DNA from 3 places in the Paraburkholderia sabiae genome. Region 1 is predicted to be linked to each of the others. Evidence: predicted binding sites of a transcription regulator. Region 1 holds the regulator's gene; each other region holds the start of a gene.

Region 1 (10,483 bases):
CTTCGTAGCCTGACGCTGGCTGTCGTTGAAGTACGCCGGCACCGTGATCACAGCTTCCGTGACCGGTTCGCCGAGATAGTCTTCAGCCGTCTTCTTCATCTTGCGCAGCACTTCCGCCGACACCTGCGACGGCGCGAGCTTGTTGCCATGCGCTTCGACCCATGCGTCGCCGTTATCGTGCTTGACGATCTTGTACGGCATCAGGCCGATGTCCTTCTGCACTTCCTTTTCTTCGAAGCGGCGGCCGATCAGGCGCTTGACCGCGTACAGCGTGTTCTTCGGGTTCGTGACCGACTGACGCTTCGCGGGCGCGCCGACGAGGACTTCGTTGTCGTCCATGTAGGCGATGATCGACGGCGTGGTGCGAGCACCTTCCGAGTTCTCGATCACCTTGACCTGGTTGCCTTCCATCAGCGCCACGCACGAGTTGGTGGTGCCGAGGTCGATGCCGATGATTTTGCCCATTTTTACTAATCTCCTGACTTTGATCGCTGCGGGCATCGCTGGCTGGCCCTTCCGGCCGCCGGGCGCCCCGCCCCTGAATTTCATCCTGCACCCAACATGAGTGCAGCCGCATCGTTTTCAAGACCCCTTATGCGATGCGGTCATTAAATTTTTTCAATCGGTTTTGCCGTCGCCCGAACTTTCGCCGCCCGATCCAGCCGTTCCTGAGCCGGGCGCCCCTGAACCGGCCGCCCCTAAGCCGGGCGCACGGATTTTCTCACGAGCCGCAGACACGGCCGCCTCGAATTGCGCCAGTCCGTGCCAGCCCGTCGCCCGCCCGAGGCGCTTGCCCCGGTAGAAGAAGAACCACGTCGGTACGCCGTGCAGCATGAACCGCCGGCCGAGATCGCGATGTTCGTAGACGTTGCTGTGAAACCAGCGCAGGCCGAGCGCACGGATCGCGTCCGGCTGCGCGAGCATCGCCTTCTTCGCGATCTCACAGTTGAAGCAGTCGAGTCCCCAGAAAAACACCACGGCCAGATCGTCGGCCGCCGACTGGATGCCGGCGTCGAAGGTATCGGCGGTGAGTTCCTGCATGTCGAAGGCCGCGAACGCGGTACTGTCGACGGGGATGCCGGCCATGACCGTGAGGCGCTGCTTACTTCGGCGCCGCGACCGTGACGAGCGCCGGACGCAAAACGCGGTCGGCGATCACATAGCCCTTTTGCAGCACGGAGACGACGGTGTTCGGCTCCTGATCCGCCGGGACCATCGAAATGGCCTGATGGCGGTGCGGATCGAACTTTTCGCCGACCGGATTCAGTGCGACCACCTTGCCCTTCTCCAGCGCGCCCGTCAGCTGGCGCAGCGTGAGCTCGACGCCTTCGCGAACCTTGGCGAGGTCGTCGGAGGAGTGCGTGACAGCCGCTTCGAGGCTGTCGACAACGGGCAGCAGATGTTCGGCAAAACTTTCGATCGCGAACTTGTGCGCCTTCGCGACGTCTTCCTGACCGCGGCGGCGGACGTTTTCCGTCTCAGCCTTGGCGCGCAGGAAGCTCTCCTGCAGCTCGGCCACCTTGGCCTGAGCTTCTGCCAGTGCGGCTTCCGCGCCTGACGGTTGACCCTGCGGTTGAGCTTGCGCCGGCTGTTCGCCAGCAGCCGCTGCCGGCTGCTGAGCCTGCGCCTCGCCCGATGCGGCCTCCGCGGCCTGGCGCGCGGCGTCGTCGGCGGGCGTGGGGTTCTGGCTCGTCGGATTCTCTTGCGTGTTTTCCATGTCGCTGAATTTCAAAAAATGAAGGCCAAGAAACGGCGGCAGTTTACTGGGACTCGCCCGATGGGCGTGGTGCCGATACAACATGCCGGCCGCGCACTAACGGTGCAAGTAAGGATGCACACGCCGTATTTCAAGGCTTCCGCCGATGCTTTTTGCACCTCGCAGGGGCCCGGAAATCTGGCGTAACAAGCATTTCGCGCGCGACATCATATTGAGATTGAGCGCGCCGCGCGAGTGTCCTAAACTCAACTTGAGCGTCCGAAAAGGCACGTTAACCCTAACCTGACGCCTGCCTTACCACCAGCTTGCTCGCCCGTTTCCGCTTGCATTCTCCAGAGGGAGTACCGTGAAACTGACCTTCGCAATATCGGTGGTCGCATTGGTACTCATTGCAGGCACCACGACCATCTGCATGTCCGGCGTAGTCAACGAACACACGACCGAATACGGCGGCGTTCACGCGACCATCGAGCAGCTGTTCAACCCCCACTGGAAATTTTGTCGATGACGCGCCTGTCGCGCTTGGTCGGCCGTCCATGCATGTTGGCGGCCGGTTCGCGATAGGTCCTGCGCCGCTCATTCTCCTGCAGGCGCTTCTGTCTGCCTTCTTCCGTTTCCGCGTAAAGCGTCTGCGCGACGCTCGCCGGCCCGCGCACGTCGCACACGCCGAGCACCTCGACCTGCCACACGATCCGCTCGATGTCGATCTCGACGAGATCGCCGATCCGCACTTCCTTGGCCGGCTTCACAGTCGCGCCGCCGATCCGCACCCGACCCTTCTCGACGGCATCCGCCGCCAGCGAGCGCGTCTTGAAGAAGCGCGCCGCCCAGAGCCATTTGTCGATGCGCAAACGAGCGCCCGGTTCGGTAGAAATCTTGTAGTTCATCAGTCCTTCTTCATGCCATTTGAGACGGCAAGAGCCTTCAGACGGTTGCAGATTGCATGCCGGATGCACAAATTCAAGCCACCGACGCGCTTTGCGGCGTAGTCGCCTGAACCGGCCAGCCCTGCAGATGCTGCGCGACGATCTCGCCGAGCGCCGCAATCCATGCGGGCGACGCGTTCAGGCACGGAATGGCGTGAAAAACTTTCCCGCCGGCGTGAACGAACTCGTCGCGCACTTCCATGCCGATTTCCTCGATCGTCTCCAGGCAATCTGCCGTGAAGCCCGGACAGAACACGTCCGCGCGATGCACGCCCGCCGCGCCCAGCTCCTTCAACGTCGGCGCCGTATAGGGCTGAAGCCATTCGGCCTTGCCGAAGCGCGACTGGAACGTGACGCGGCATTCGACGGACGTGAGCCCGAGCGCATGCATCAACAGCGACGCCGTCTGTTGACATTGATCGTGATACGGATCGCCGAGATCGAGCGTGCGCTTCGGCACACCGTGGAAACTCAGCACGAGCTTGTCGCCCGCCGCGAAGTCAGGACGGCCGTGCGCGTGCCAATAGTGGTTCACCTGCGCCGCGAGCGCCGCGATATACGCGGGATGATCCGCGTACTGCCGCACCGTGCGGATTTCCGGTTGATTGCGCATCCGCTTGAGCGCCGCGAACGCGTCGTCGAACGCGGTTGCCGTGGTCGACGACGAATACTGCGGGTACATCGGCATCAGCAAGATGCGATCGGCGCCCGCGAGCTTCAGCTGGTTCAGCATGGCGGGGATGTCGGGCGTGCCGTAGCGCATCGCGTAGTCGACGATCACCGTGTAGTCGTTCAGATGCAGCAGATGCCGCAGCCCTTCGACCTGCTTTTGCGTATGCACGCGCAACGGTGAACCTTCCGGCATCCACACCGACGCGTACTTCTTCGCCGACGCCACGCCGCGCGACGGAAGGATGAAAAGGCGCAGGATGATTTGCCACAGCAGCGCCGGAATCTCGACCACGCGCGGATCCGACAGGAACTGCGCGAGATAGCGGCGCACGGCGCGAGGCGTCGGCGCATCGGGCGTGCCGAGGTTGATCAGCAACACGGCGACGCGATGTGCCGTGGCAGACTGCAAGGGCCGCTCGAGGTCGAAGCGCATAGGCAAGAGACAAGAGCCGCGCGGGCGCGCGGCACGTAATGGACTGAAAGCTCATTATAGCGGCGCGGTCCGACGGCGATACCTGGCCGTTCGGCCAATTGGCACGGCGAAAAACGCCGCGCATGATGAACGTCATTGCGGCGCTGGCGCGGCCTTACTGACTACTGCTGGCTGAGGGTCATGGAAAGCAGGCGCGCGGTGATGTCGACGATAGGAATCACGCGGTTGTATGCCATGCGCGTCGGTCCGATCACGCCGAGCGTGCCGACGATCTTGCCGTTGACTTCGTACGGCGCCGTCACCACGCTCATTTCCTCGATGGGAACGAGGTTCGACTCGCCGCCAATGAATATCTGCACGCCTTGCGCGTGACTCGACACGTCGAGCAACTGTAGGAGGCTGGTCTTTTGATCGAATACATCGAAAAGCTTGCGCAGGCGCGCCATGTCCGACGAAAGGTCGGCCACTTCGAGCAGATTGCGCTCGCCGGAAATCAGCACGGTTTCGCCCGTGTCCGTGACGTCCGTGCTCGCCGTGACTGCCGCGTGCATCAGCGTCGTCATATCGCCGCGCAATTCGTCGATTTCCTCGCGCAGACGCCGGCGCACCTCGTCGAACGACAGGCCCGCGAAGTGCGCGTTGATGTAGTTGGATGCCTCGACCAGTTGCGACGGCGTGAAGTCGCGCTGCGTCGCCATGATCCGGTTTTGCACGTCGCCTTCCGGCGTCACGATGATCAGCAGGATGCGCTTGTCGGACAGGCGCAGGAACTCGATCTGCTTGAACACGTGGCTGCGGCGGGGCGTCAGGATCACGCCGGCGAACTGCGACAGATTGGACAGCACGCTCGCGGCGGCCGCCACCACCTTCTGCGGCTCGCCCGGCTGCAGCGTGGTCTTGACCGCGCGCATCACGGCGTCCTCGTCGGCGGAAGGCTCGACGGTCAGCATCGTGTCGACGAACAGCCGGTAGCCGCGCGGCGTGGGAATCCGCCCTGCCGACGTATGCGGACTGATAACGAGCCCCAGCTCCTCCAGATCGGACATCACGTTGCGGATCGTCGCCGGGCTGAGTTCGAGCCCGGAGTACCGCGACAACGTGCGCGAGCCGACCGGCTGACCTTCGGCGATATACCGCTCGATCAGCGTTTTAAGGAGGGTTTGTGCGCGAGGATCTAGCATGGCGAAAAATTTTAGCGTAACCACCGCATCGCGGCGAGCGCCCGGCGGCATGCGGCGCAGCGGCTTTGCCGCCCGACCCGCCCGCCGTGACACCCGCTGCGCGCATGAACCGCATCGCTTGGGTCTATGCAGTCGTCACGTCTGTCATGAGGACTTCACCATTCTAACGATAATCGGACGATGGCTGTCCGGCGTCACGCGGCGCGCGGGCTTCCGCCCCGGCCGGCGCGCCGCCGCCGTCGACGGTTCTTTTCAGGTCGCACCTATGGTGTAATGCCGGCATGCAAGCTAACAGCCAGTTCAAGACCGTTGCGCTCGTCGGGCGCAGCAATACGCCGGGCATCGGGGAGCCGCTGACGGCGCTCGCCACGTGCCTCGAAAAGCACGGCTACGAGATCGCGTTCGAGGCGGAAACGGCGCAGGAAATCGGCGTGACGCAATGGCCCGCGCTGCGGCCGGCGGAAATCGGCGCGCGCGCGGACGTGGCGATCGTGCTCGGCGGCGACGGCACGATGCTCGGCATCGGCCGCCAGCTGGCGCCGTACAAGACGCCGCTGATCGGCATCAACCACGGGCGGCTTGGCTTCATCACCGACATCCCGTTCTCCGACATGCGCGAGATCATTCCGCAGATGTTGTCGGGCAGCTTCGAACTGGAAGAACGCACGCTGCTCGAATCGCGGATCATGCGTGACGGCCAGCCCATTTACCACGCGCTCGCGTTCAACGACGTCGTCGTGAACCGTTCGGGCTTTTCGGGCATGGCGGAACTGCGCGTGTCCGTGGACGGGCGCTTCATGTACAACCAGCGTTCGGACGGGCTGATCGTCGCGACGCCGACGGGCTCGACGGCCTATGCGCTGTCGTCGCAAGGGCCCATCCTGCATCCGCAGCTACAGGGTCTTGTGCTCGTGCCGATCGCGCCGCACGCGCTGTCGAACCGGCCTATCGTGATTCCCGACGACTCGAAGGTCAGCATCCAGATCATCTCGGGCCGCGACGTCAACGTGAATTTCGACATGCAGTCGTTCACCGCGCTCGAACTGAACGACACCATCGACGTGCGCCGCTCGCGCCATACCGTGCCTTTCCTGCATCCCGTCGGCTACAGCTACTACGCGACGCTGCGCAAGAAGCTGCACTGGAACGAGTACCCGTCGCACGAAGACGACCCGGACAACTGAGCGCGCGCAGCGCCGCCGCCGGACACCCCAACCGTAACGCCAACTCACGTAAGCCACGCCAGACAGACGCGCCATGCTCCGCCACTTATCGATACGCGACTTCGTCATCGTCGCCGCGCTCGACCTCGAATTCGACAGCGGCTTTACGGTCTTCTCCGGCGAAACGGGCGCCGGCAAATCCATTCTCATCGACGCCCTGGCACTGGCGCTCGGCTCGCGCGCCGATGCGAGCGTCGTGCGCACGGGCGAAGCGCGCGCGGACATCACGGCCGAGTTCGACACGCACCCGCTCGTCGATGACTGGCTCGAAGAACAGGCGCTCGCCGCCGACGAAACAGAGCACGGCAACATCGTGATGCTGCGCCGCGTGGTCGACGCGAACGGCCGCTCGCGCGCCTTCATCAACGGCACGGCAGCAACGCTCACGCAGTTGCGCGAAGTCGGCGAAATGCTCGTCGACATTCACGGCCAGCACGCGCACCAGCTGTTGATGCGGCCGGACGCGCAGCGCGAACTGTTCGACACGCACGCCGGCCTGCTCGACACGGCGGCCGCCGTCACCCGCGCCTGGCGCGGCTGGCGCGACGCCGCGCAGGCTGTCGAAACCGCGCAGAGCAAGGACCGCGAACTGCAACTGGAACGTGAGCGCCTCGCGTGGCAGCTCACCGAACTCGACAAGCTCTCGCCGCAGCCCGGCGAGTGGGAAGAGGTCAACACGGAACACCGGCGCCTGTCGCATTCGGCGAATCTGATCGACGGCGTGCAGGGCGCGCTGTCGGCGCTCTCCGAATCGGACGAGGCGATGCTCGGCCATCTGTCGTCGATCATCTCGAAGCTGCGCGATCTCGCCGAAATCGATCCCGAACTCAACGACGCGCTCGCCGCGCTCGAACCGGCCGAGATCCAGTTACAGGAAGCCGCGTACTCGCTGAGCCACTATGCTCAGCGCCTCGAACTCGATCCCGACCGGCTCGCGCAGGTCGAAAAGCGTCTCGACTCGCTGCATTCCACCGCCCGCAAATTCCGGCTGAAGCCGGAAACGTTGCCACAGGAACATCAGGAGCGCCGCGAGCAACTGGCGAAGCTCGATGCCGCCGCCGATCTCGACGCACTCCGCGCTGCCGAAGCCAAAGCGAAAGAAGCCTTTACGGCCGAAGCGAAGGTGCTGTCCAAGGCCCGCGCCAAAGCGGCAAAGGCGCTGGGCGCCGCCGTCACGACGGGCATGCAGGAACTGTCGATGGTGGGCGGCAGCTTCGAAGTCGCGCTCGTGCCGCTGCCGGAAGGCGGTGCGCATGGGATGGAGCAGATCGAATTCCGCGTAGCGGGTCATGCCGGCGTGCCGCTGCGGCCGCTCGCGAAAGTGGCCTCGGGCGGCGAACTCGCGCGTATCAGCCTCGCGCTCGCCGTGATCGCGAGCGCCGCCAGCCCCACGCCGACGCTGATCTTCGACGAAGTGGACACGGGCATCGGCGGCGGCGTCGCGGAAGTGGTCGGCCGGCTGTTGCGTCAGCTCGGCGAACAACGCCAGGTGCTGTGTGTGACGCACTTACCGCAGGTCGCCGCGCGCGGCGATCAGCATTTCCAGGTCGCCAAGAGCGGCAACGGCAAGGGTGGCACGATCAGTACGGTGACGTCGCTGGACAAGTCGAGCCGTGTCGAGGAAGTCGCGCGCATGCTGGGCGGCCTGGAGATCACGGCCACCACGCGCAAGCACGCGAAGGAAATGCTGAGAGCGGCGTAACACTTATACAGCAGCTTACACAGCAGGCGGGACGGACCTCAATGCCGTCCCGCGCTTTGCGTCGCGTCGGCAGAAGTTATCCGAACACGCGCCGCCACAACCGCAGCACGGCTTCACGCTCCTTCTCGACCGTCTGCGGCTCGACCCGCGCCTTCTCCATGCCGTCCAGCCGCAGCTTGTGCTGGAGCTTCCGATACGTGCGGTAAGCCGCGCCAACCGTATCCGCCTCCTCGCCGCTCATCAGCCCGAAGCGCGACACCTCGCGCAGCAGCGCGATATTCCCCGTATTGCGGATCAGCTCGGGATCGCGCGCCGCGTGCAGCAGGACCCAGTACTGCACCGCGAACTCGATATCGACCATGCCGCCTCGATCGTGCTTGAGGTCGAACAGCTCGGTCCGGTTCGGATGACCTTCCTCGACGCGCCGCCGCATATCGACGATCTCGGCAGAGAGCGTGGCCGCATCGCGCGGCGTCGTCAGCACCTGCTCGCGGATCGCCTCGAACTGCGCGCCGATGCCCGGATCGCCCGCGCAATAGCGTGCGCGCGTCAGTGCCTGGTGCTCCCAAACCCACGCCGTATTGGCCGCATCACCTTCGCGCAACTGGTAGCGGCGGAATGCGTCGAGATCGGTGACGAGCAGGCCCGACTCGCCGTTCGGCCGCAGCCGAAGATCCACGTCGAACAGCGTGCCCGCGCCCGTCGCCGTCGTGAGCCACGTGATCAGGCGACGCGTGAAGGTTGCGTAGATATCGGACGCGTTGTCGTCGGCGTCGTCGTACAGGAAGATCAGATCGAGGTCCGACGCATAGCCGAGCTCCTTTCCGCCCAGCTTGCCGTACGCGATGATCGCGAAGCGCGGCACCTGGCGATGGCGCTTGGCAAGCTGGTTCCAGACGGCTTCGATCGTCACGTCGAGCACGGCGTCGGCGAGTTCGGACAGCCGGTCGCTGACATGCTCGACGCTCAGCTTGCCCGCGAGGTCGATCAGCAGAATGCGGAACACCTCAGCCTGGTGCGCGTGCCGCAGCAGATCCATCTGATGCTCGACGCCGTCGGCCGCCGCGAGCCGCGCGCGCAATGTGCGCTTGAACTCCGGCCAGTCGAACGGGCTCGCCATCGCTTCGTCATCGAGCAGTTCGTCGAGCAGTTGCGGATGGCGAATCAGATAACCGGCCGCCCAGCGCGACGCGCCGAGCACCGACAGCACGCGATGCAGCGCCTGCGGATACTCGGTCAGCAGCGCGAGATAGGCGCCGCGCCGCCCGACCGCTTCGAGCAGATCGAACAGGCGCACGAGAATATCGCCGCGCCGCTCGGCGGGCTCAAGCGTGTGCGCGGCTTCGAGTGCCCGTTGCGCGACGATGTCGAAGCGCTGGCGGCTGCTTTCCGCCAGCCCCGCATAACGCGACGACTGCCACACGGCCTTCAGGCGCGCGAGCAGATCGGCAGGACGCTCGATCCCCAGCTCGACGAGCCGCGCGGCGAGCGCCTCGTCGGCGCTGTCGTCAGTGAGCGCGCTGCTCCACACCCACACGGCCGCGCCGTCTTCGCGCGCGCCGCAGCCGCCCTGCCCGCTCACCTTGTCGGCGAAAATCTGGTCGAACTGCTGCTCGACCAGTTCGCGGTGCGCTTCGAGCTTCGCCATCAGCGACGCGTAGTCGTCGAATCCCATCGCCTGAGCGAGATGCGCGCGCTCGGCGGGATCGACAGGCATCGCGTGGGTCTGCGCGTCGTTTCTGTATTGCAGACGGTGTTCGACATCGCGCAGAAACAGATAGGCGCTCGTCAGATCCGCGCACACGCCCGGCGAAACGAGCCCGCGCGCGGCCGCGTGGCGCAGCACGGCGAGCGTCGGACGCACGCGGAAGCCCGCGTCCTGGCCGCCGCGGATCAGTTGAAACACCTGCGCGCTGAATTCGATTTCACGGATGCCGCCGCGGCCGAGCTTGATGTCGTCGGCCTTGTCGGGGCGCATCGACGCGCGCCGCTGCGCTTCCTGACGAATCTGCAGATGCAGCGAGCGGATCGCGCTGATCACGCCAAAGTCCAGATAGCGCCGGTAGACGAACGGCTTGACGATCGCGTCGAGCTGCTTCGACAGGCGCCGCGCCGAATCGCTGGCGTGCTCCGACACGAGGCGGCCCTTGATCCACGCATAGCGCTCCCACTCACGGCCCTGCACGTAAAAATATTCTTCGAGCATGCCCAGGCTGCACACGAGCGGCCCCGAATCGCCGTTCGGCCGCAGCCGCATGTCGACGCGAAACACGTAGCCGTCCGCCGTCACTTCGGCGAGCGCCGCGATCAGCCGCTTGCCGAGTCGCGTAAAAAAATCCTGAGTCGCGATGGGCGAGCGCTGGCCGCCCGTCGTTTCGCCGTCGTCCTCGTAGACGAAAATCAGATCGATGTCCGACGACACGTTCAGCTCGCGTCCGCCCAGCTTGCCCATGCCGACCACGCCCAGCGACAGCCGTTCGCCCTGCGCGCCGCGCGGCTCGCCGAAAAGCGCTTCGAGATCGGCGGACACAACCGCCATCGCGCGCTGGACCGTCGCTTCCGCCAGATCGGTCATCGTCCCCGTCACTTCGGCGACATCGGCGGCACGGGACAGGTCGCGCTCCATCAC
Region 2 (10,483 bases), 170 kb from region 1:
ATCCTGAGCATGTGGATGGCATTACACCCAACAGCTTGGGGTTCTGGCATGTCTGCTGAAATGAGATCCGTCCAACGGTTCCCGACACCGTGTACCCGTTGCGGTGGTGTTTTATACCACCACGTAGCGTTCTGTCCGTATTGCGGCGTGAACCAGCCGATCGGCAGCGATCAGCGCAAGCGTGCCGAGGCCCCGTTACGGGCGGTCGCGAAGCAAGCCCCGCATCCGGCCGTTGCTGCCAACGACGCAGACGAATCGCCTTCGCCCGAAATCATCTGGTCGAGCTTCGCCGCCGTGCCGGCCGCTCCGGGGAAACGCTTCTTTCAATGGCCGTTGCCGCGAGTGGTAACGGGCAGTGCGATCGCGATGGCGCTGATGCTTGCACTGGGCGGTGCCGCCTATCTGCGCCTCAATGCGCTTCACCGCAACGCCAACGTCATTGAGCCGACTGCAACAGCGATGAAGCGCGCGGACGTCTTGTCGTCGTCCAGCGTGCCGCCTGGCGCAAACGCTCAGCCTTCGAACGCTGGCGCAAACGCGCCTGGCACCAGCACGCCCCTTGCCGCGAGCGCGGTCCCTGTGTCTGCGCAGTACGGTAAGGGCGTTCCTGCTGCACTGAACGACGCGCATGCAAGTCTCGCCCAAAAGAATCTGACGGCGGCAAAGGCGGCAATTTCAGAAGTCCTGTTGGTTGCTCCTCGAAATGACGAAGCGTTGCGTCTGCAAGGCGATATCGCGGAACGCGAGAGCGAGCGCGACGTGGCGTTGCGAGTGGCAGCGACCTGCGCGAACGACGGACTGTGGAGTTGCGTGGTTAAACAGGCGAATCAGGCGTTGGCCATCGATTCGAGCAGCAAGGATGCGCAGATTCTGCTGGAGCGCGCGATCGTGTCGACGGGCTGGCGGCCGCTTTCAACCCGTGCAACAGCCGCTGCACCCAAGCCTGCGAGGCGCGATCCGCCACGGCCAGTCGCGAAGAGCGTGCCGCCCATACCGACACTCCCGACACTCTCGCCGCCGCTGCCGCCTGGCATACCGGCGGACAACGCGACACCCGGAAACGGGTGATGCGTTCGACGCGAGTGGCCTTCCTTCTCCCAGTGTTCTTGCAAGCGGAGACACACGGAACGGAGAAACACGCCGGTCAGATATCCCAATCCCACTGCTGTTTGCGTTGCTGCTCCGCGGACAGGCGCCGGCTTGCTTCCTGTGAAATGACCACATGGCTCGATGGCTCGATCGGCATCAGAACAGCTTTCTCGATACGCGGGTTCGGACGAGATTTGCACTGTTCTTCTTTCACGTAGTCCGGGAAAGATTGAAACTGGCGGACGGCATGGATGGCGTTGGTCATGGCGCAAATCCGGAATCGGCATGGTAGACATATCGTCGCGATCCGACGATGTTGTGGGCAGTCTATTTGCGCGATGGCCGTCGGGCTGTACGCCTTCGCACAGAACGCAACGAAGCGTGTGATGACATTGAAGAGAGGGATGACGAAGGGCGAGATACGCTGCCGCTATCTCTACAGCTCGCTCGACACTTCGTAGTCGCGGGGAAACGATTCGTCGATCGCGTAGGGAAGTACTCCGCTGTCGTGCGTGCTATTGATCTCAGCGCGGTGGTGACGTGAATTCTTATGTTTGCGCACGCTATTACTCAGTTCGGAAATGATCTCCGACGCTGCGTGAATGATCTGATTGAAGTTGAACCCGGCATTGGTCATCTCACGATAAAACGACTTCGCGAGGATTCTGGCAATCTGATTCGTGTTCTGGGCTGACCCTGCAATGATCTCTTTGACGGTCCGTTCCGAAGAGCGCGTGAGCGCCGCCTGCGTGAAGCGTGATTTCATCAGGTGCTGGATCTGGTTCGCGTGAATCGCCTTGACAATCAGAGGGGCGAGATTGTCGAGCAGCCTGAGATCTTCCTTTTCGAAGTACGGCTTTTCCAGCGGGTGATGCGCATGGACGATACCCATCGTCTTTCCTTGCAGCACCAACGCCGAGGACATGCTGCTCCTGACGTGGACCTCCGGGTCTGCCTCCCTTGGACTTGCCACGACGAGCGCGCCGACGCCTTCGGAACCCATGGTGTAGAGGTCGCGCGTTTCGCACCGGCGCATGCTTACCATGTCATAGCGGGAAATGGCGGGGCCGCCGAATTCAGCCCGCTGACGGGGCCCGATTTCAGCGACCTGTCGTTCGCTGAGCAGATGAATCGTGCAACGGCTCGCGTTGAGTACTTTCGCAACCATCGAAGACAGTTCGGAAAGCAGTTCTTCCGGGCTGCGCGTGTACTCGATGTCGCTGGCGCAAACGCCGATTTTCCCCTTTTCTGCTCGATGCATCGCTCTTCTCCAGGGTTCCAATCGGAGCGCCACGGGCGAAAGCCGAAACATGGAAAGCGCCTTCGCGCTCCTCCATTTGATTGCGGTTCTCAGTGACTCGAGATCGATGCTATCCGCTGCGATTCGATGTGCGTGTTCGTCATCGCACAGTATCGGATACGCGAAAAAGCCGCCGTAGTCCGACGCCCGGTTTTTCGTCCGTCGCGGTGCTCGAACGCGTGAGTTCGGGAATTCCCTGGATACGGGAAGGGTATCGGGAAGCGCCGTGGGACAGCGCCGTCATGATATGTTCGATTCCTTGCCTGCCCGGCTAAATCCTTGATTCGTAAGGGTGAGCGGCCGAGCGGACTGCCTTTCCCCCGATTTTTCACGTCCGCGCAGCGGTTCGTGCCCCTCTCTTCTTGAATTTGTAATTCCCCGTCCATATAATTAGCACTCACCGCACGAGAGTGCTAACAACATCGCCGGTTGGCTCGCCAGCCGGTATACCTCAGCGTTCTTCAGTCCCAATCAAGAGAGGATCTATCCATGAACCTTCGTCCTTTGCATGATCGCGTGATCGTCAAGCGTCTGGATCAGGAAACCAAGACCGCATCGGGCATCGTGATCCCCGACGCAGCCGCAGAAAAGCCGGATCAAGGCGAAGTGCTGGCTATCGGCCCGGGCAAGCGTGACGACAAGGGCGCTCCCATTGCGCTCGACGTGAAGGTCGGCGACCGCGTCCTGTTCGGCAAGTACGCTGGTCAGACCGTCAAGGTCGACGGCAACGAACTGCTGGTGATGCGCGAAGAAGACATCATGGCCGTTGTCAACAAGTAAGCACTTGTCCCGGTTCATTCTCAAGAATTCAAGGAGTTAGAAGATGGCAGCTAAAGACGTCGTGTTCGGCGATTCCGCCCGTGCCAAGATGGTTGAAGGCGTGAACATTCTCGCCAATGCAGTGAAGGTCACGCTGGGTCCGAAGGGCCGCAACGTCGTCCTCGAGCGCTCGTTCGGCGGCCCGACGGTCACCAAGGACGGTGTCTCGGTCGCGAAGGAAATCGAGCTGAAGGACAAGCTCCAGAACATGGGCGCGCAAATGGTCAAGGAAGTCGCTTCCAAGACCAGCGACAACGCCGGCGACGGCACGACGACGGCAACGGTTCTGGCCCAGTCGATCGTTCGCGAAGGCATGAAGTACGTCGCATCGGGCATGAACCCGATGGACCTGAAGCGCGGTATCGACCGTGCCGTTGCAGCAGCAATCGAAGAGCTGCGCAAGATCAGCAAGCCCTGCACGACCAACAAGGAAATCGCACAGGTTGGCGCGATCTCGGCGAACAGCGACACGTCGATCGGCGATCGCATCGCTGAAGCCATGGACAAGGTCGGCAAGGAAGGCGTCATCACCGTCGAAGACGGCAAGTCGCTGCAAGACGAGCTGGACGTCGTCGAAGGTATGCAATTCGACCGCGGCTACCTGTCGCCGTACTTCATCAACAACCCGGACAAGCAAGTCGCCGTTCTGGACAACCCGTTCGTGCTGCTGCACGACAAGAAGGTGTCGAACATCCGTGATCTGCTGCCGGTTCTGGAACAAGTCGCAAAGGCTGGCCGTCCGCTGCTGATCATCGCTGAAGACGTCGAAGGCGAAGCGCTGGCTACGCTGGTCGTCAACAACATCCGCGGCATCCTGAAGACGGTTGCTGTCAAGGCTCCGGGCTTCGGCGACCGCCGCAAGGCAATGCTCGAAGACATCGCTATCCTGACGGGTGGCCAGGTCATCGCCGAAGAAACCGGCCTGACGCTGGAAAAGGCGACGCTGCAAGAGCTGGGTCAAGCGAAGCGTATCGAAGTGGGCAAGGAAAACACGACGATCATCGACGGCGCTGGCGAAGCAGCAAGCATCGAAGCGCGCGTCAAGCAAGTGCGCACGCAGATCGAAGAAGCGACGTCGGACTACGACCGTGAAAAGCTGCAAGAGCGCGTGGCCAAGCTGGCTGGCGGCGTTGCAGTGATCAAGGTCGGTGCTGCGACCGAAGTCGAAATGAAGGAAAAGAAGGCACGTGTCGAAGACGCACTGCACGCAACGCGCGCAGCTGTGGAAGAAGGCATCGTGGCTGGCGGCGGCGTCGCGCTGATCCGCGCACGCAGCGCGATCGCTGGCGTGAAGGGCGACAACGCTGACCAGGACGCAGGTATCAAGATCGTTCTGCGCGCAATGGAAGAGCCGCTGCGCCAGATCGTCACGAACGGCGGCGAAGAAGCCAGCGTCGTGGTGGCAGCAGTTGCCGGCGGCACGGGCAACTACGGCTACAACGCAGCGACGGGCGAGTACGGTGACCTGGTGGAAGCCGGTGTCGTCGACCCGACGAAGGTGACGCGTACGGCACTGCAGAACGCAGCTTCGGTTGCTGGTCTGCTGCTGACGACGGACGCCGCTGTCTGCGAACTGCCGAAGGAAGATGCACCGATGCCTGGCGGCATGCCCGGCGGCATGGGCGGCATGGGCATGGACATGTAATTTCCGGGCAACTGGAATGCATGTGGGAGGCGCGCTGAGAGGCGTGCTTCTCTTGCCAAAAGAAAAACCCGCAGCGATGCGGGTTTTTCTTTTGGTGCTCCGGTTTCACTCGGGTATGAAGTTCGCGCCTGGCGACCTCAGCGTTGCAGCACGAGGAAGCGCTCGCGCAAATGATCGAGCACGCACGATACGCTTGACTCTTCCGTCAGCGCCGCCGTATCGACGAGCAGTTCGGGATTCGTTGGCGCTTCATACGGCGCTGACACGCCCGTGAACGACTTGATCACACCGGTTTGCGCCTTCGCATAGAGCCCTTTGGGGTCACGCCTCGCGCAATCGTTTGCTGAAGCGGACACATAAGTCTCGACAAAATTGCCGTTTCCGACGATGGCGCGCGCCATGTCCCGGTCTTCGCGCATCGGCGAAATCAGGGCGGCGATGACGATCAGGCCGGCGTCGTTCATCAGTCGTGCGACGTGGGCGACCCGGCGGATGTTTTCCCGGCGGTCTTCCTTTGAAAAGCCAAGGTCGCTCGTCAGGCCATGACGGATGTTGTCGCCATCGAGCACATAGCACGCGTGTCCCATCGACATCAGTTCGCGCTCCAGATGAAACGCGATGGTCGATTTGCCCGCTCCGGATAAGCCGGTGAGCCAGACGGTGACGGGCTTGTGGCCGAGCAGCACAGCGCGGTCGCGGCCCGTGATCGTGCCGTTGAAGCGTTGGACATTAGGCTGAATGCGCTCGACGGGCGCGCGGCCTTCGGGCTCTTCACGTGCCACGCGACTGTTCGGTGCGCTGCTCTGGTTGCAGCGTGCGCGCGGCTCGGGAACGGCGGCGGCAGCCGCAGCGGCAGCGGCAGCGCTGGGGCGAAGTTCTTCCAATTCGGTTTTCCGTTCGTTCTCCGCCGTAGAAACCGGCGGTCTGCCGTTGGCTGGCTTGGCCTAAATTGTGGCGCGCGTCGCGTTGGTCATACGCACGCCGCAGGCGTCAAACGAGGTGTCAACCGGACAGCAGGGCGGGGAATATTACAGTTCGTAATTGTACTATCTAAGCGGTCGCCCTGCTGTAACAGATAATTACCGCTGTAATGCATGGCTTGCGAATTGACACTTGACTGGAGCCATTCTCATCGTTCCATCGGGAGCTGGCCCAGCCGCGACAACTCAATGGCGCGCCTCACCCGGCGACGCATCCGTCCCGCCTGCGAGCGGCACTTCATCATCGCTGCTCCGTGCCCAGAAGAAACGATCGGGAAGATAAGCGCCCATGCCCGGCCGGAAGGCCGCCTGGGTCGCCTGAAACAGATACTCCTGCGCTTCGCGCACGGCCTCGGCCGGTTCCTGGCCATTCGCCAGCAGCGCGGCGATCGCGGCGCCGAGCGTATCGGTGACGCCCATGATCCGCTGCTGCGTGCGATCCCACATGTCCTGCCTCAGCTGGCCATCTTCGCTGAACAGCGTATTGACGAGCCGATGCGTGCCCGTTTCCGTCGACAGGATGTATTCGCAACCTTGCGACAGCAAATGTGAGATCGCGGCATCGAGTGTCGGTGCTTCGGCGTCGCCGTCCGGTTGCGCCAGCGCGAGCAGAGCCGCTGTATCTGCGACCAGCAAGGTGGTTTGAGGGGCGAGCAGATCGGCCATTGCTTCGCGCAGTTCGTCGGCGGCGAGCACGTGTTCGTCGTCGAGCGTGAAATCAGGCGCGAGAATCAACGGGATATCGTCGTAATCGGCGACCACTTCTGCAATCGCGCTGACCACTTCCGCGCGCGTCGCTGCGCCGACCTTGAAGGCGGCGATCGGCATGTCTTCCAGCAGCATCCGCGCTTGCGTCGCGACGACTTCCGGGTCGAGCCCGGTCACTTCGTCGCAACTCGCCGAATCGCGCACCGTGTAGCCCGTCAGCACGGAAACGCCGTGGCAGCCCATGCTGGCAAGCGTCATCAGGTCGGCTTGCAGCCCGCCGCCGCCTGTCGGGTCGGACAGGCCGAAGGTGAGAACGATCGGAGGGGTGTCGCTGGCCATGAAATTGTGGTGGGGTCGTTGAGCGGAACACTGGCAGGCCGGAGAGAGCGCACGCGCGCCCGTGCGGCCCGCACGGACAGCTCAATTATGCGGCCTTATACGTTCCCAGGGCATTTTTTCGCATCTGTCGGCGTGCCGCGTCACACATAACGTCGCAAAATGTCGCGTCGGATCGCTCGGACCCCGCATCCGCTAGGCATGGGGGCGGCAACACGGTACCATCATGGCTCCCGTTTCCACGGACTTTTCGACGCGACTCAAGAATGGAATATAAGAGCTGGATGTGCCTGATCTGCGGCTGGATCTATGACGAAGAAGCCGGTCTGCCAGAGGAAGGAATCGCGCCGGGCACGCGCTGGGAAGATGTTCCCATCAATTGGACCTGTCCCGAGTGCGGCGCGCGCAAGGAAGACTTCGAGATGGTGCAGATCTGATCGATCCGCCGTGACGGTGGCGGGGCGTTTTTTGCCTGCCATGCAAGGTTGACCGATCCGGAATGAATCGATTTCGCGCGGGATGGAACATCCGCGCGCACGCGATGTCGCAAGATAACTCGTCACTGAGCTTTCCTTGCGGTTGATCGCGTTTTAGTCCAGCAGGTGCCGTTTCGTAAGCGTGGCGCGTTTGTCGCGCCGATGTCGCCGTGAGCGGCCGCTCTCAGCCATGTTGCCGTCGGGCGAGTTTCGTCTGCGCGGCAGTCTGAGCCGGCGGCGCTGCTTCGGAGCCATGCAGTCGGTGGCCCGGCAATTGCATTACTTTCGCCATACCGGCAGTTCCGGTGGCGCAGTATCGATGCCGCCTGACAGTGCCGGCGTTCATGCAGCCTGCTCATGACTCTTCGATCCGCATCGCCCGATACGCTCGACGCTCTACCCAATCGCCGCGGCGGCACCGTCCGCACGGCGGAGCAGGCCATTGCCGACGCGCTCGACGCGTTCGAGCAGCGTCGCGACATGAATGCGCAATTGCTCGTCGCGGGCCGCGCGCTGCGCGAGGCGGGCTGGATTGCCGCTCAACGTTTCACCGACGCGCTGCTTCTCGTTTCGCCGATGGCCGCAAGCGGCCTGGCCGACGAGGCCGCCGCGCGCGCCACCTTCGGCGCGGCGCTGCGCGCGTTCCGTACGGCGCTTGAGCGGCGCAATCTGCGTGAACTCGGTTGCTCGGCGGCGCTTTTCGAGCACTATCGCGCGCTCAGCACGCATATCGCCCAGCACACGCCGGGTTACAGCGTGACTTTCGAAGACGTCGCGCTGACCGGGCGGCCCATTCCCCCTGTTTCGCTGCGTTCGCAATCGGCGGCGCGGCTCGCGCAGCTGCGTGCGCGCTACGAGCGGGCGCTGCTGCCCGTGCTGCGCTCGAAAGGGCATGTAAGCACGAGCGCGGTGGCGGGCGTCGTGAATGCCGCGCTCGACGATCTCGACGCCTGTCTCGTCGAACTGGCCGGTCCCGATCCCTATGACTTCTGGCGGTTGGCGCTGGCGTGCACGCGAGCGATGCGCGCGAACGGCCACACGGTAGAAGACATCGACACGCGGCGTTTCTATGCCCGTTGCAACATGGCGCTCGCCGACGAGCAGCGCGGCATACCGCTCGCGCCGCGCTCGCTGGTTCGCGCGACGCTCGCGCTGCTCTGGCGCGACTACGCGCTGTTCGGCGCGGCCGCCGAAGACACCGAGAACGTCGAACTGCTGCGTGACTACGGCTTGACGGTCGACTGGCATATCGCGGGCACGCAGGCATCGGAAGCACTGTGGGAAGCTGGCGCGCATCAGGCCGAGACGCTCGCGGCGCACGTCGGCATGTCGCGCGAACTCGGCGTGCTGACCGTCAACGCGAACGCGTACGAAGACTTTTTGCAAACCGCCGATGCCGCGATTTCCGCGCTGACGGATCACGCGCGTGCCGCCGACAATCCGCAGAAGGCGGACCCCAGCGCCGCGTTGCAGGCCGGCGACGCGGCTTACCGTCTGGGCGCGGCGGCGTCGGCGCTCGGCCTCGGCCACGTGGCGCTGCTGGCCGACGCGCTGGGTCTCGCGTGGCGACGCCGTGCGCATGCGGGCGTATCGACGCCGGCCGTGCGCGCGCATGTCGTCGTCGATGCGCCCGACGCACGTTCGCTCGAAGCCGCGGCGGAAGCATTGCGCGCGATGCTGCACAAGGTCGCCGCGGGCGTCGCGCCGCAGTCGGCGGCGAACGTGCTGGCTGCGCTGACGCGAGCGATCGAGCAGGGCGGCGCATAAGATAACTAGCAAGACCGGTCGAAAACAGGCGCTGCATCCACAGGATGCGGACAGTCGTTCGTCCTATGCCATCCGCCGCGCGATAGCGCACGCGAGTCGTTCCCGGCAAGGTAGAGGCGCGTGATAGAGTGCAGTTTCATGGACTGCGATTTTCCGTGCGGCGCCATTGCAAACTGCCTGCCAGCACGGCTGGCCAGCCGCCCGTTGCACGATTCTGGCGCACGGCGCCGGCCCCGCAGTCGCGCATCGTCTTTGCTAAACTTCGACCTATGCCCAAGAGTAACGATCGCATCAATCTGACCAACCAGTTCCTGATCGCCATGCCGAACATGGCGGACCCTACGTTTTCAGGAACGGTGGTCTACCTTTGCGATCACAGCGAGCGCGGCGCACTCGGCCTCGTCATCAACCGGCCGACGGATATCGACCTTCAGGCGCTCTTCAATCGCATCGATCTCAAGCTCGAGATCGAACCGCTGCTGCATGTCCCCGTGTACTTTGGCGGCCCGGTGCAAACCGAGCGCGGCTTCGTGCTGCACGACGCATCGGAAAGCTCGTATACGTCGTCGATGCAGGTGCCCGGCGGCCTCGAAATGACCACGTCGAAAGACGTGCTCGAAGCCGTCGCGAGCGGCAAGGGCCCGGAGCGTTTTCTGCTGACGCTCGGCCACGCCGGTTGGGGCGCGGGTCAGCTTGAGGACGAGATTTCGAAGAACGGCTGGCTTACGGTCCAGGCCGACCCGAAGATCGTTTTCGACGTTCCCGCCGAAGACCGCTTCGAAGCGGCGCTCGCGCTGCTCGGCATCTCGTCTTCGATGCTTTCGGGCGAAGCAGGTCACGCATGAGCGGTGCGGCCGGACGTGAAGCGACGCTGCTTGCGTTCGACTACGGCGAAAAACGTATCGGCGTCGCCGTCGGCAATTCGCTCACTCGCAGCGCTCGGCCGCTCGTCGTTCTGCAGAACCGCAATCGCGAATATCGCTTCGAAGCCGTCGGCAAGCTGATCGACGAATGGAAGCCCGACATGCTCGTTGTCGGTCTGCCCATGCATCCCGACGGCACCCCGCACGAAAGAACCCAACTCGCCAAACGCTTCGGCAACCAGCTGAACGGACGCTTCAATCTGCCCGTCTCGTGGGTCGACGAACGTTATACGTCGGTGGAAGCAGAGGCGGGCATCCGCAGCGGATCGCGGCAGGCGGGCATGCTCGACGCCGAAGCCGCGAGCATCATTCTTCAGCAATATCTGGACGGACTAAGTCTGGATGGACCAAGCGACGATCATGAGTTCCATTGACGCCGAAGCGCTTTATCGCGCCGTGCTCGAACAGATTCGCGACGCATACGGCGACGCGCTGGGTGG
Region 3 (10,483 bases), 1.0 Mb from region 1:
CACAGCGCCGACAGGTTCGAACCGAGCGCCACGAGGAACGTGACCATCAGATGCTGGACGCGCGACAGCCGGTTCCAGCCGAAGAAGAACAGGCCCACAAAGGTCGATTCGAGAAAGAACGCCATCAGCCCTTCGACGGCGAGCGGCACGCCGAAAATATCGCCCACGTAATGCGAGTAGTACGACCAGTTGGTGCCGAACTGGAATTCGAGCGTGAGGCCCGTGGTCACGCCCATCGCGAAGTTGATGCCGAACAGCTTGCCCCAGAACTGGGTCATGTCCTTGTAGATCTGCTTGCCCGTCATCACGTAGACGCTCTCCATGATGACGAGCAGCCACGACAGACCGAGCGTCAGCGGCACGAACAGGAAGTGATAAAGCGCCGTGACGGCGAATTGCAGACGCGAGAGATCGACGACGTCGCTAGCGGGCATGGTTGTCACCTTGAGGCGGAGGCGGCGATGGGACGGATGCGGGCACCGAGAGCAGCGCCTGTGCGACCTGCGCAGGCGGCAGCGACATGTGCTGGGCCTGTGGATGATTGAAAAACGCGAACTTGAGCGCGAGCAGCAGCACGAATTTGATCGCGAGCACGATCAGGATGTCGCGCGCGAAAGTGGGACCGCGAGCCCACGCGACGATGCGGCTGGCGAGCGTGCGGCGTGTGGCATTCCTGTGATTGAGCGTGATGGCCATGTTCGATCGGCAACGACATCGCGCCGGTTGACCCGGCAGGACCCAGTGCGCATCGTCTGCCGCGCTGGCGCATGCCTAACCATTGTAGGAATGAGCTGACGGACGCGGCCGCGTCATCGTGTCGCGAGCGTGCATCTGCTTGATCACTAATAAGTCACGTTCTGTGCGAGGTCAAGGCAATGTCTCCGCGTCGACTCGCTTTCACGCAATATCTGACGCGACGCATAAGAAAAAGCCCCGCCTTCTTGCGAAGGGCGGGGCTTTGCTTGAGACGGATTTGAAACGGGTGCGGGCGCGCCCGCTGCTTCTCAGTGCTTATGCGTATTCGGCCAGCGCGGTGCGCATCTTCTTCATCGCGCTTGCTTCGATCTGGCGAATCCGTTCAGCCGACACGCCGAACTCGTCGGCCAGTTCGTGCAGCGTCGAGCCGCCCGAACCGTCGTCTTCCACCTGCAGCCAGCGTGCTTCGATGATGCGGCGGCTGCGCGGATCGAGCGATTCCAGCGCGCTCGCGATACCGTCGCTTTGCAGCTTGTCGCGCTGACGCGCGGCCAGCACGGCCGTCGGCTCGCTGTGCGAATCCGCCAGATAGGCGATCGGCGCGAATGCTTCTTCGCCGTCTTCCACCTGACCTTCGAGCGCGACATCGCCGCCCGACAGACGCGTTTCCATTTCGGCCACTTCTTCGCGCTTGACGTTCAGTTCTTTCGCCAGACCGTCGATCTCGTCCGGCGTGAACGACTGCAAGCCTTGCTTGTGGCTGCGCAGGTTGAAGAACAGCTTGCGTTGCGCCTTGGTCGTCGCCACTTTCACCATGCGCCAGTTGCGCAGGATGTATTCGTGGATTTCGGCCTTGATCCAGTGCATCGCGTACGACACGAGGCGTACGTTCTGCTCCGGGTCGAAGCGCTTCACAGCTTTCATCAGACCGATGTTGCCTTCCTGGATCAGATCGGCGTGCGGCAGGCCATACCCGAGGTAGTTACGCGCGATCGACACGACCAGCCGCAGGTGCGACAGGACGAGCTTGCGCGCAGACCCAAGGTTGTTCTGCTCGCGGTATTCAGTGGCGAACTGGCGCTCTTCTGCCGGCGTCAGCATCGGAATCCGGTTTACGGCCTGGATGTAGGCGTCGATATTGCCCAGCTGACCGGGCAGAAGAGAAGCGTGCGAGAGCGCCAGTGCACCTGCCGGAGCGGCCTTAGCCGACGACGGGCTCAGAGTACTCGGAAGGGTCAATGTGTTGCTCACGTAGCAAACTCCTTTTATTCAGACAAAAGTCTGGCAGTTGCCAGACCACGATGGATGTTAGCACTCTCATCTACCGAGTGCTAATACTTAGAAGCCGTAGGGCCATCCAAGTTCCCGAAATACTATTGGAATGTAACTTCTAATAGTGTCGTGTCTCTATCGTACCTCATCTGCGGGTTTGCCAGCGAACGCTTAGGATTCATCGGATACGACAAAATTCCGTAATCGACTGCAAGATTTTTTCGGAAACGGAAGCAGTTATTTGCGACTTTTTGATCCCGATTAAAGGGCCCGATAGTTGCTACTGTCTCTAAAATGTCGCTGCGCGATGTCCTCGCTCAACCCCGCATCTGGTGGACGTACGATGGAAAAAAAGAACAAGGCCTGGCTTCACGCGGCGCTCAAATGTGCCGCTGCGGCGACGTTCCTCGGCGCATCCGGTCTGGCTTCGGCAGACCAGTTCGGCATTCAGGTCGCGGGGGGCACCGCCGACCATCACGTACGCAAGCTCGATCTCGGCTTTGTCTGGGATCCCAATCTGACCTGGTGGGAAATCGGCGGCTGGCACTTCTCGCTGATCGGCGAGGCGCACGCGGCGTGGTGGCATACGGACGAAGGCAACGAAAACGAGAACATCGGCGAATTCGGCGTCACGCCGGTGATCCGCTTCATTCGCGGTTCGGGCTGGTTCCGGCCGTTCGTCGAGGCCGGCGTCGGCGTGCGCGTGCTGACTCACCCGCGCCTTTCTTCGACCTTCACGATGGGCTCCGCGTTCCAGTTCGCCGACATGGCGGGCGTCGGCGCGCAGTTCGGCGATCATCAGCAGTACCAGCTTGGCTACCGCTTTCAGCATGTCTCGAACGGCGGTATCAAAGAGCCGAATCCTGGTATAAATTTCCACCAGATTTACGTGCAGTACAACTTCTGACGATCGTTGCCGCTGTCGGCGCCGTCGTCGATGGGGGCGAACGCGATGGTGGCAAAAGTGATCGAGGCGATTCGCGGGCTGGAGCGCGATCGTTTTCGCGCGATGGTGGAAGGAAACGGCCAGCAGCTCGATGCGCTGCTCTCGGACAACGTCATTTACGTCCACACGAACGGCAAGCGCGAGTCGAAGCAGCAGTTCATCGATGCCATCACGGCCGGACGTCGGCGTTATCGCCAGATCGAGGTGCAGTCGCAGGACGTGCTGCCCGTCGGACGCGAGACCTGCGTGGTGACGGGGCGCGCGCTGATCGAGATGGAAGCCAACAACGGCGCGCTGCTCTTTCCGATCGCCTACACGGCGATTCAGGCGCAGGAAGACGGCAAGTGGCGCCTGATCGCGTGGCAGGCGACGCGTTGCGCAATCGAGTGACGCGGATCGCGCCATCACTCTTTTTCTGACGAAACCCGCTTCGTAAGCGGTTCGTGCGCGCCGGCGACGGGTGAATCGCCGGCGTTTGCGCTTTTGCGTTTTTTCCGACGGCGAATTACGCCGCGACCCGGCGATCGACAGCCGGCCAGCCCGCGCGATTGACGCCGCTGACGACGGCATCGACGACAGCCGTCATTTCGTCTTCCGCGACGCCGACGCCGTGCCGCATCGGTTGATCGCCAACCCGGCAGCCGACGAACACGGCCGTGCGGCCGTCCGCCGTGCGCATTGTTTCGAACGACGTGACCTCGACGGCCTGCTTTGACGCCGCCGCGATTTCCTGTGCGACGGCCTTCGCATAAGCCTCGTGGCCGTCGATGCTCGCCGTCGCCATCGCCGGCACGCCGATCTCGCGCTTGTTCCAGCGCACCGTCGAGCCGTTCACGCGCTGCGCCGGGCCGTCCGTTTCGAAGTATTCGCGAGCGAAGAGCGTGCAGATTGCGTCGCCCGTCACTTCCTCGCCGGACTGGTCGGCGATCGACTGCACGGCGTGGCTGAATTCGACCTGCACGCGGCGCGGCGGCGCGAAGCCCATGCCGCGCTCGAGCAGATAGGTCGAACCGCCTTTGCCGGACTGGCTGTTCACGCGGATCACGGCGTCGTAGCTGCGGCCGACGTCGGCGGGATCGATGGGCAAATAGGGCACTTCCCAGACGGCATCGGCTTTTTGCTGCGCGAAACCCTTGCGGATCGCGTCCTGGTGCGAGCCGGAAAACGCCGTGTAGACGAGGTCGCCGGCGTACGGATGGCGTGGATGCACGGGAATCTGGTTGCAGCGCTCGACCACCCGCCGCACGGCGTCGATGTCCGAAAAGTCGAGGCCGGGATCGATGCCCTGCGTGTAGAGATTCATCGCGAGCGTGACGATGTCGACGTTGCCCGTGCGCTCGCCGTTGCCGAACAGACAGCCTTCGATGCGGTCCGCGCCCGCCATCAACGCGAGTTCCGCGGCGGCGACGGCCGTGCCGCGGTCGTTATGCGGATGCACCGACAAGACGATGCTGTCGCGATAGCCGAGATTGCGGTCCATCCATTCGATCTGATCCGCATACACGTTCGGCGTCGCGGCTTCGACGGTGGCGGGAAGGTTCACGATCATCTTGTGATCGCGCGTGGGACGCCACGTTTGCGCGACGGCGTCGCAGACTTCGCGCGCGAACGGCAACTCGGTCATGCTGAACGTTTCCGGCGAGTACTGGTAGGTCCAGTGCGTCTGCGGACGGGCGTCGGCGTGCTCGCGAATGATCCGCGTGCCTTCGACGGCCAGCGCCTTCACTTCTTCCGGCGACTGGTTGAAGACGATCTTGCGGAACGACGGGCAAATCGCGTTGTACAGATGGACGATTGCGCGCGGCACGCCTTCGAGCGCCTCGAATGTGCGCGCGATCAGGTCCGCGCGCGACTGGACGAGCACTTCGATGGTCACGTCGTCGGGAATGCGCTTTTCGTCGATGAGTTTGCGGACGAAATCGAAGTCGGTTTGCGACGCCGACGGGAAACCGACTTCGATCTCCTTGAATCCGATGGCGACGAGCATCTCGAAGAACTCGGTCTTCTGCGCGATGCTCATCGGCTCGATCAGCGACTGGTTTCCATCGCGCAAGTCGGTGCTCATCCAGATCGGCGCGCGCTCGATCGTGCGGGTGGGCCACTTTCGCCCGGTCAAACGGACGGCGGGGAAGGGACGGTATTTCTCGGCAGGGTTGCGCAACATGGTAAGGCCTCGTTCGATTCGTTTAGTCGTGTGCTGGGGAGTGTGGCGTCGAGCGGCTGGCGGGTTGCCACAGATGCACGACCCGCAAGCCGGGCGCTAGCGGGAGCAACGAACGGGCGCGAACAAACAACGTCATCGGAACGACGACGAAGGCAACGATCGAAACGGAAGCCCATGCAACGTGCATTTGACCCTCGCGATTCGTCCGCGCGGTAAACGGACGAATACAGACGACTACAGGTTTTGAAGGAACTACGGACTGGGGTGAAACGGAACTACGGGAACTGCCAGGAGGACCGCTGCAGCCGCTTTGGCGACTGCACGCGGCGCTACGCCTTGCTTACGCTAGACGTAGCGATAGGGGCCGCGCTAGGCGGCCGAGGGTAATTCGGAGGGTGTTCGGAAAGGAACGCATTTTTAAAAGATAAGCGAGGCAGCGTGGGCCTGTCAACACATTGTGAGCCGCGATGCGTTCGTTTCGGGTGGGAAAGCGCCGTGTCGAAAGGCCGCCGCCCCTTGTCAGGCGGCCTTCCGCGCGATTTCTACGATTAGTTCGACCTGCCGCGTGATTGCGGCCGGCACGGGCGCATCGCCGCGCAGGACGTCCGCGATCCATGCTGCCGTGGTCGGCGCGTCGCGGCCTTCGGGCAGATCGACCTCGGGTGCATCCGGCGACGAGCGCTCGGCGGCCACGCGCGTTTCGCAGATCCCGTCATGCAGCCAGTCGATCTGCACCTGGCGGCGCGTATCCGCGACAGCCTCGCCTTCCGTGCCGCGGGCGAGCAGCGCACCGCCGATAGCGGCTTCAGGATGCGAAACGAACAGTTGCGTCAGACTCTCGCGATACGGCGGATGCGTGTAGTTCACGAGCCGCAAGCCTGCCGGCGCGAACGGCTGAAGAATCTTGACGAGCGTATGCGTCGAATTGCGCACGCCCATCCGTCGACGCAGTGACAGCAACCGCGCCAGCTTCGGCGCGAGTGTTTCGATGGGCGCGAAAGCGACGCGCTGGTTCGCGAGGCCCGCTTCGATGTCACCGTGCGTCTGCGCGGGCGCGACGTTCAAATGCGCGAAGATCTCGGCGCTCGTCACGCGGCCCGGGTCTTCCGTCACGCCGTGCACGAGCACGGGCACGCCCTCGCGAGCGAGCAGCAACGCGAGCAGCGGCACGAGATTCGGCTGCTTGCGCGCGCCGTTGTAGCTCGGAATCGACACCGCCTGATGCGTGCCGTGCTTCACGTCGATCGGTGCGAACGATGCATGCGCTGCGGTCAGCATCGCGGCCAGTTCGTCGGCGGATTCGCCTTTCACCCGATACGCGAGCAGGATCGCACCCAGTTCGAGATCGGAGACGCGGCCGTCGAGCATTGCGGCGTACAGCGCATGCGTGTCGTCCGGCGTGAGCGCGCGCGCGCCGTTGGGACCGCGGCCGATTTCCTTGATGAATCGGGCGCAGGGAAATGGCGTGGTGTCGGTGGAATCGGTCATCGGGCAAATCGGTATTTGAGGGACAGCGGGCAGACGCGGATCGACGCGCTACGTTCCTTTCGAGTATCGCACGCCGCGCTTGCGTCCAGAATTCGAGCAAACTTACGAGCAAAGTCGCGGCCTGTCTTGAACCTTACGGCATCGCTTGAACGCATGCCACCTGGCCGTTCGGCCAGGCTACGCGTGAAACGGCGCCGCGTTACACTCAATGCTTCGCCGCGTCAGAGCGGCTCAATAGAAGACGGAGAAACGGAATGGGTTACGTGTTTGCGCCAGCGCCGGTGACGGCTGTGCCAGTCGTCGGATCGGACGATCAATTCGCGGTGCGCCGCATTTACTGCGTCGGCCGCAATTACGAAGCGCATGCGCGCGAAATGGGCCACGATCCCGACCGCGAACCGCCGTTCTTCTTCGCCAAGCCGGCGGACGCCGTGCTGTACGTCGCGGCGGGCGCGACGGGCGAGTTTCCGTATCCGGCGCAGTCGAAGAACGTCCACTATGAGATGGAACTCGTCGCGGCCATCGGCAAGGCCGGCAAGAACATTCCCGCCGCGAACGCGTTCGATCACGTCTACGGCTACGCGCTCGGTCTCGACATGACGCGCCGCGACCTGCAGGCGGAAGCGAAAAAACTGGGCCGTCCCTGGGACACGGCGAAGGGCTTCGATCATTCCGCGCCGCTCGGTCCAATTCATCCTGTTTCGAAGGTCGGTCACATCGACAAGGGCGCGATCTTTCTCAGCGTCAACGGCGAAGAAAAGCAGCGCTCGGATGTGTCGCAGCTGATCTGGTCGGTGGCTGAGACGATCGAGTATCTGTCCAGCTTCTTCGAACTGCAGCCCGGCGACCTGATTTTCACGGGCACGCCCGAAGGCGTCGGCGCGATTGTCCAGGGCGATCTGATGAAGGGTGGCGTGGACGGGCTGGGCGAATTCAGCGTGCGCGTGGTCTGACGCCGCCGGATCCATTCAGGGGGAGGACAAGACAATGAAGCTGTACAGCTACTTTCGCAGTTCCGCGTCGTATCGCGTGCGCATCGCGCTGAACCTGAAGAACCTGCCGTACGAGTACATGCCCGTGCATCTGCTGCGTGACGGCGGCGAGCAGTTCAAGCCCGAATATCGCACGCTCAATCACGACGCCATCGTGCCGACGCTGGTCGACGGCGATGACGTCATCACGCAGTCGCTTGCGATCATCGAGTATCTGGAGGAGACGCATCCCGAACCCGCGCTTCTGCCGAAGAAGCCCGCCGATCGTGCGTATGTCCGCTCGATCGTCCAGCAGCTCGCGTGCGAGATCCATCCGTTGAACAACCTGCGCGTGCTCAAGTATCTGAAGCGCACCGTCGGCGTCAGCGACGAAGTGAAGGATGCGTGGTATCACCACTGGATCAGTTCGGGTTTTGCCGCGCTCGAAGAATATCTGGTCGCGGACGGACGCGCGGGCAAGCTGTGTTTCGGCGATACACCGACCATCGCCGATATCTGTCTCGTGCCACAGGTGTTCAACGCGAGCCGTTTCAATGTCGATCTGAGTCCGTATCCGACCGTCCGGCGAATTTGCGAATACGCGAACTCGCTCGATGCGTTCGCGCGTGCCGAACCGTCTGTGCAGCCCGACGCGGAGTAAAAGCGCATTCCGCTAAGGAAGCGTTGAAACGCGAGAAGCCATGAAAAAGGGCGTCATGCAAAACACATGACGCCCTTTGTCTTTCGCTCGCATTCAGGTGGTCACTGCATCACCCGAGCAACGCATCCGAGAACTCTTCTGCGCTGAACGGTTGCAGGTCTTCGACCTTCTCGCCGACTCCAATGAAGTACACGGGCACAGGACGTTGCCGCGCAATCGCCGCAAGAATGCCGCCCTTCGCCGTGCCATCGAGCTTCGTCACGATCAGGCCCGTGAGCCCGAGCGCGTCGTCGAATGCCTTCACTTGCGCGAGCGCATTCTGACCGGTGTTCGCATCGATGACGAGCAGCACTTCGTGCGGCGCGCCGTCCATCGCCTTGCCGACCACGCGCTTTACCTTGCGCAGTTCTTCCATCAGATGAAGCTGCGTCGGCAGACGGCCGGCCGTGTCCGCCATCACGACGTTGATCTTGCGGGCGCGCGCTGCGCCGACAGCATCGAAAATCACCGCCGCGGGATCGCCGCTTTCCTGCTGCACGACCGTCACGTTGTTGCGCTCGCCCCAGATCGCGAGCTGTTCGCGCGCGGCGGCGCGGAACGTGTCGCCCGCTGCGAGCAGCACCGACTGGTTGAAGCGCTGCATATGCTTGGCCAGCTTGCCGATGCTCGTCGTTTTGCCCGCGCCGTTGACGCCCGCGATCATCATCACGGTCGGATGGTAGTGGCCGAGCGTCAGCGACTTTTCGAGCGGCTTCAGCAGATCGACGAGCAGCGTGCGCAGCGCGGTCTTGACCTGCTGCGGATCGGTGAGGCGCTCGGCGCGCACTTTTTCGCGCAGCGTTTCGAGCAGATATTCCGTCGCGTCGACGCCCGCGTCGGACATCAGCAGCGCCGTTTCGAGTTCTTCGTACAGGTCTTCGTCGATCTTCGTGCCGACGAAAATACCCGTGATGCTCGAACTCGTTTTCGACAGGCCGCTGCGCAGGCGCGTGAGCCACGTGCGTTTCGCGGCTGCTTCGGGAACGGGCGGCGGGACGATTTCGACGTTCGCTTCGTTTTCGTCGTCCGAATCTTCGAAATCGGCGGCGTCGGGGACGTAGTTCGGGTCGAACTCGGGCGCGTCGGCGGAATCCGGCAGCGCTTGCTGACGGGGCGCGGCGGGCGCTTCCGGCTCAGCCACGTCCTGCATGTCGACGTCGGCGCCGGAATCGGTCTGCGACGCATCAGGCGTGTCGTCGGGCGCCTTGGAACCCTTGAATCGTTTGAAAAAGCTGAACATGGTCTGGGCTGGAGTGAAAGTGTGCCGGATTCCTGCTTGCGGCTCGGCGGCGCGTGGCGGCGAACGGCGATGGGCGAGCACGCAACGGTCCGGCGGCGGCTGCATGGCGATCGGCCATGCAAGGCGCTTGGAGCCGCACATTTTATCAGGCGCGTCAGGCGTCGTCGTGATCGCGGGCAGGCGCGCACCGTCGTGGTGAACTTCGCCGGGGGCGCTTGCGCGCGTGTGGTAACGTGGGCGCTCCGGCTCGCCGATCGGCCTCTGTTTACCGACGATCGGCGGGCACTAGCTCAACACATGAAACGCATGTCCCGTACTTCTCCCGCCCGCGCAAAAAGCGCGCCTTCCGGCCGCGGCCAGGCACACTCGATCCGCATTATCGGCGGCGACTGGAAACGCACTCCGCTGCCCGTGATCGACATCGATGGTCTGCGCCCGACGCCCGACCGCGTCCGCGAGACGCTGTTCAACTGGCTCGGCCAGCGGCTCGATGGCCAGCGTTGTCTCGATCTTTTTGCCGGCAGCGGCGCGCTCGGTTTCGAAGCGGCATCGCGCGGCGCGGCCCGCGTGCTGATGGTCGAACGCAACGCGCGCGCGGCGGCGCAGCTGCGGGCGAATCAGGCGAAGCTGGCGGCCGGTGCGATCGAAATCGCCGAAGCCGACGCATTGCGGCTCGCCGCGAGCCTCGCGCCCGGTTCGTTCGACATCGTGTTCATCGATCCGCCGTTCGGCGAAGAACTGCTCGGCCGCTCGCTGGAACTGGCGGCGCCGCTGGTCGGCGCGGATGGCTTCCTCTACGTCGAGTCGGGCGAATCGCTCGACGCCGTCGAACACGCAGCGCTGGCGGGCTGGTCAGTGGTCCGGCAGGGCAAGGCGGGCGCTGTCCACTATCATTTGCTGCAGCGCGAAAATGAGGAATAATGCGCGTTCCATAACAAGCGCCGGGCGGTTTGCCGTCACGCGCGCGATATCGTCGTCAGACGAGTCCTGCAGGGTGTGCTCCGGC

The links. Region 1 encodes HrcA, which represses chaperone genes, less so after heat shock. Its sites were predicted from a motif close to TTAGCACTCNNNNNNNNNGAGTGCTAA; they were not measured.
Region 2: a site for HrcA is predicted at 2,780-2,806, ahead of QEN71_RS25825 (co-chaperone GroES). Genes of this name have one in related genera too.
Region 3: a site for HrcA is predicted at 2,005-2,031, ahead of rpoH (RNA polymerase sigma factor RpoH). Genes of this name have one in related genera too.

What each region holds. Positions count from the first base shown of each region.
Region 1 is NZ_CP125295.1:5,910,145-5,920,627, forward strand. It holds gene dnaK (molecular chaperone DnaK) at 1-465, opposite strand, end outside; gene QEN71_RS26500 (thioredoxin family protein) at 619-1,086, opposite strand; gene grpE (nucleotide exchange factor GrpE) at 1,103-1,717, opposite strand; gene QEN71_RS26510 (hypothetical protein) at 2,064-2,225, shown strand; gene QEN71_RS26515 (RNA-binding S4 domain-containing protein) at 2,197-2,604, opposite strand; gene hemH (ferrochelatase) at 2,678-3,748, opposite strand; gene hrcA (heat-inducible transcriptional repressor HrcA) at 3,910-4,929, opposite strand; gene QEN71_RS26530 (NAD kinase) at 5,211-6,113, shown strand; gene recN (DNA repair protein RecN) at 6,187-7,854, shown strand; gene glnE (bifunctional [glutamate--ammonia ligase]-adenylyl-L-tyrosine phosphorylase/[glutamate--ammonia-ligase] adenylyltransferase) at 7,931-10,483, opposite strand, start outside.
Region 2 is NZ_CP125295.1:5,744,555-5,755,037, reverse strand. It holds gene QEN71_RS25840 (zinc ribbon domain-containing protein) at 148-1,068, shown strand; gene QEN71_RS25835 (hypothetical protein) at 1,145-1,354, opposite strand; gene QEN71_RS25830 (GAF domain-containing protein) at 1,526-2,350, opposite strand; gene QEN71_RS25825 (co-chaperone GroES) at 2,879-3,169, shown strand; gene groL (chaperonin GroEL) at 3,213-4,853, shown strand; gene cysC (adenylyl-sulfate kinase) at 4,991-5,593, opposite strand; gene QEN71_RS25810 (hydroxymethylpyrimidine/phosphomethylpyrimidine kinase) at 6,020-6,880, opposite strand; gene QEN71_RS25805 (rubredoxin) at 7,144-7,314, shown strand; gene QEN71_RS25800 (hypothetical protein) at 7,711-9,120, shown strand; gene QEN71_RS25795 (YqgE/AlgH family protein) at 9,390-9,965, shown strand; gene ruvX (Holliday junction resolvase RuvX) at 9,962-10,417, shown strand; gene pyrR (bifunctional pyr operon transcriptional regulator/uracil phosphoribosyltransferase PyrR) at 10,404-10,483, shown strand, end outside.
Region 3 is NZ_CP125295.1:358,513-368,995, forward strand. It holds gene QEN71_RS01615 (cytochrome ubiquinol oxidase subunit I) at 1-434, opposite strand, end outside; gene cydP (cytochrome oxidase putative small subunit CydP) at 424-696, opposite strand; gene rpoH (RNA polymerase sigma factor RpoH) at 1,012-1,947, opposite strand; gene QEN71_RS01630 (acyloxyacyl hydrolase) at 2,312-2,875, shown strand; gene QEN71_RS01635 (nuclear transport factor 2 family protein) at 2,921-3,304, shown strand; gene leuA (2-isopropylmalate synthase) at 3,420-5,078, opposite strand; gene ybiB (DNA-binding protein YbiB) at 5,598-6,566, opposite strand; gene QEN71_RS01650 (fumarylacetoacetate hydrolase family protein) at 6,821-7,519, shown strand; gene maiA (maleylacetoacetate isomerase) at 7,554-8,198, shown strand; gene ftsY (signal recognition particle-docking protein FtsY) at 8,308-9,477, opposite strand; gene rsmD (16S rRNA (guanine(966)-N(2))-methyltransferase RsmD) at 9,784-10,398, shown strand.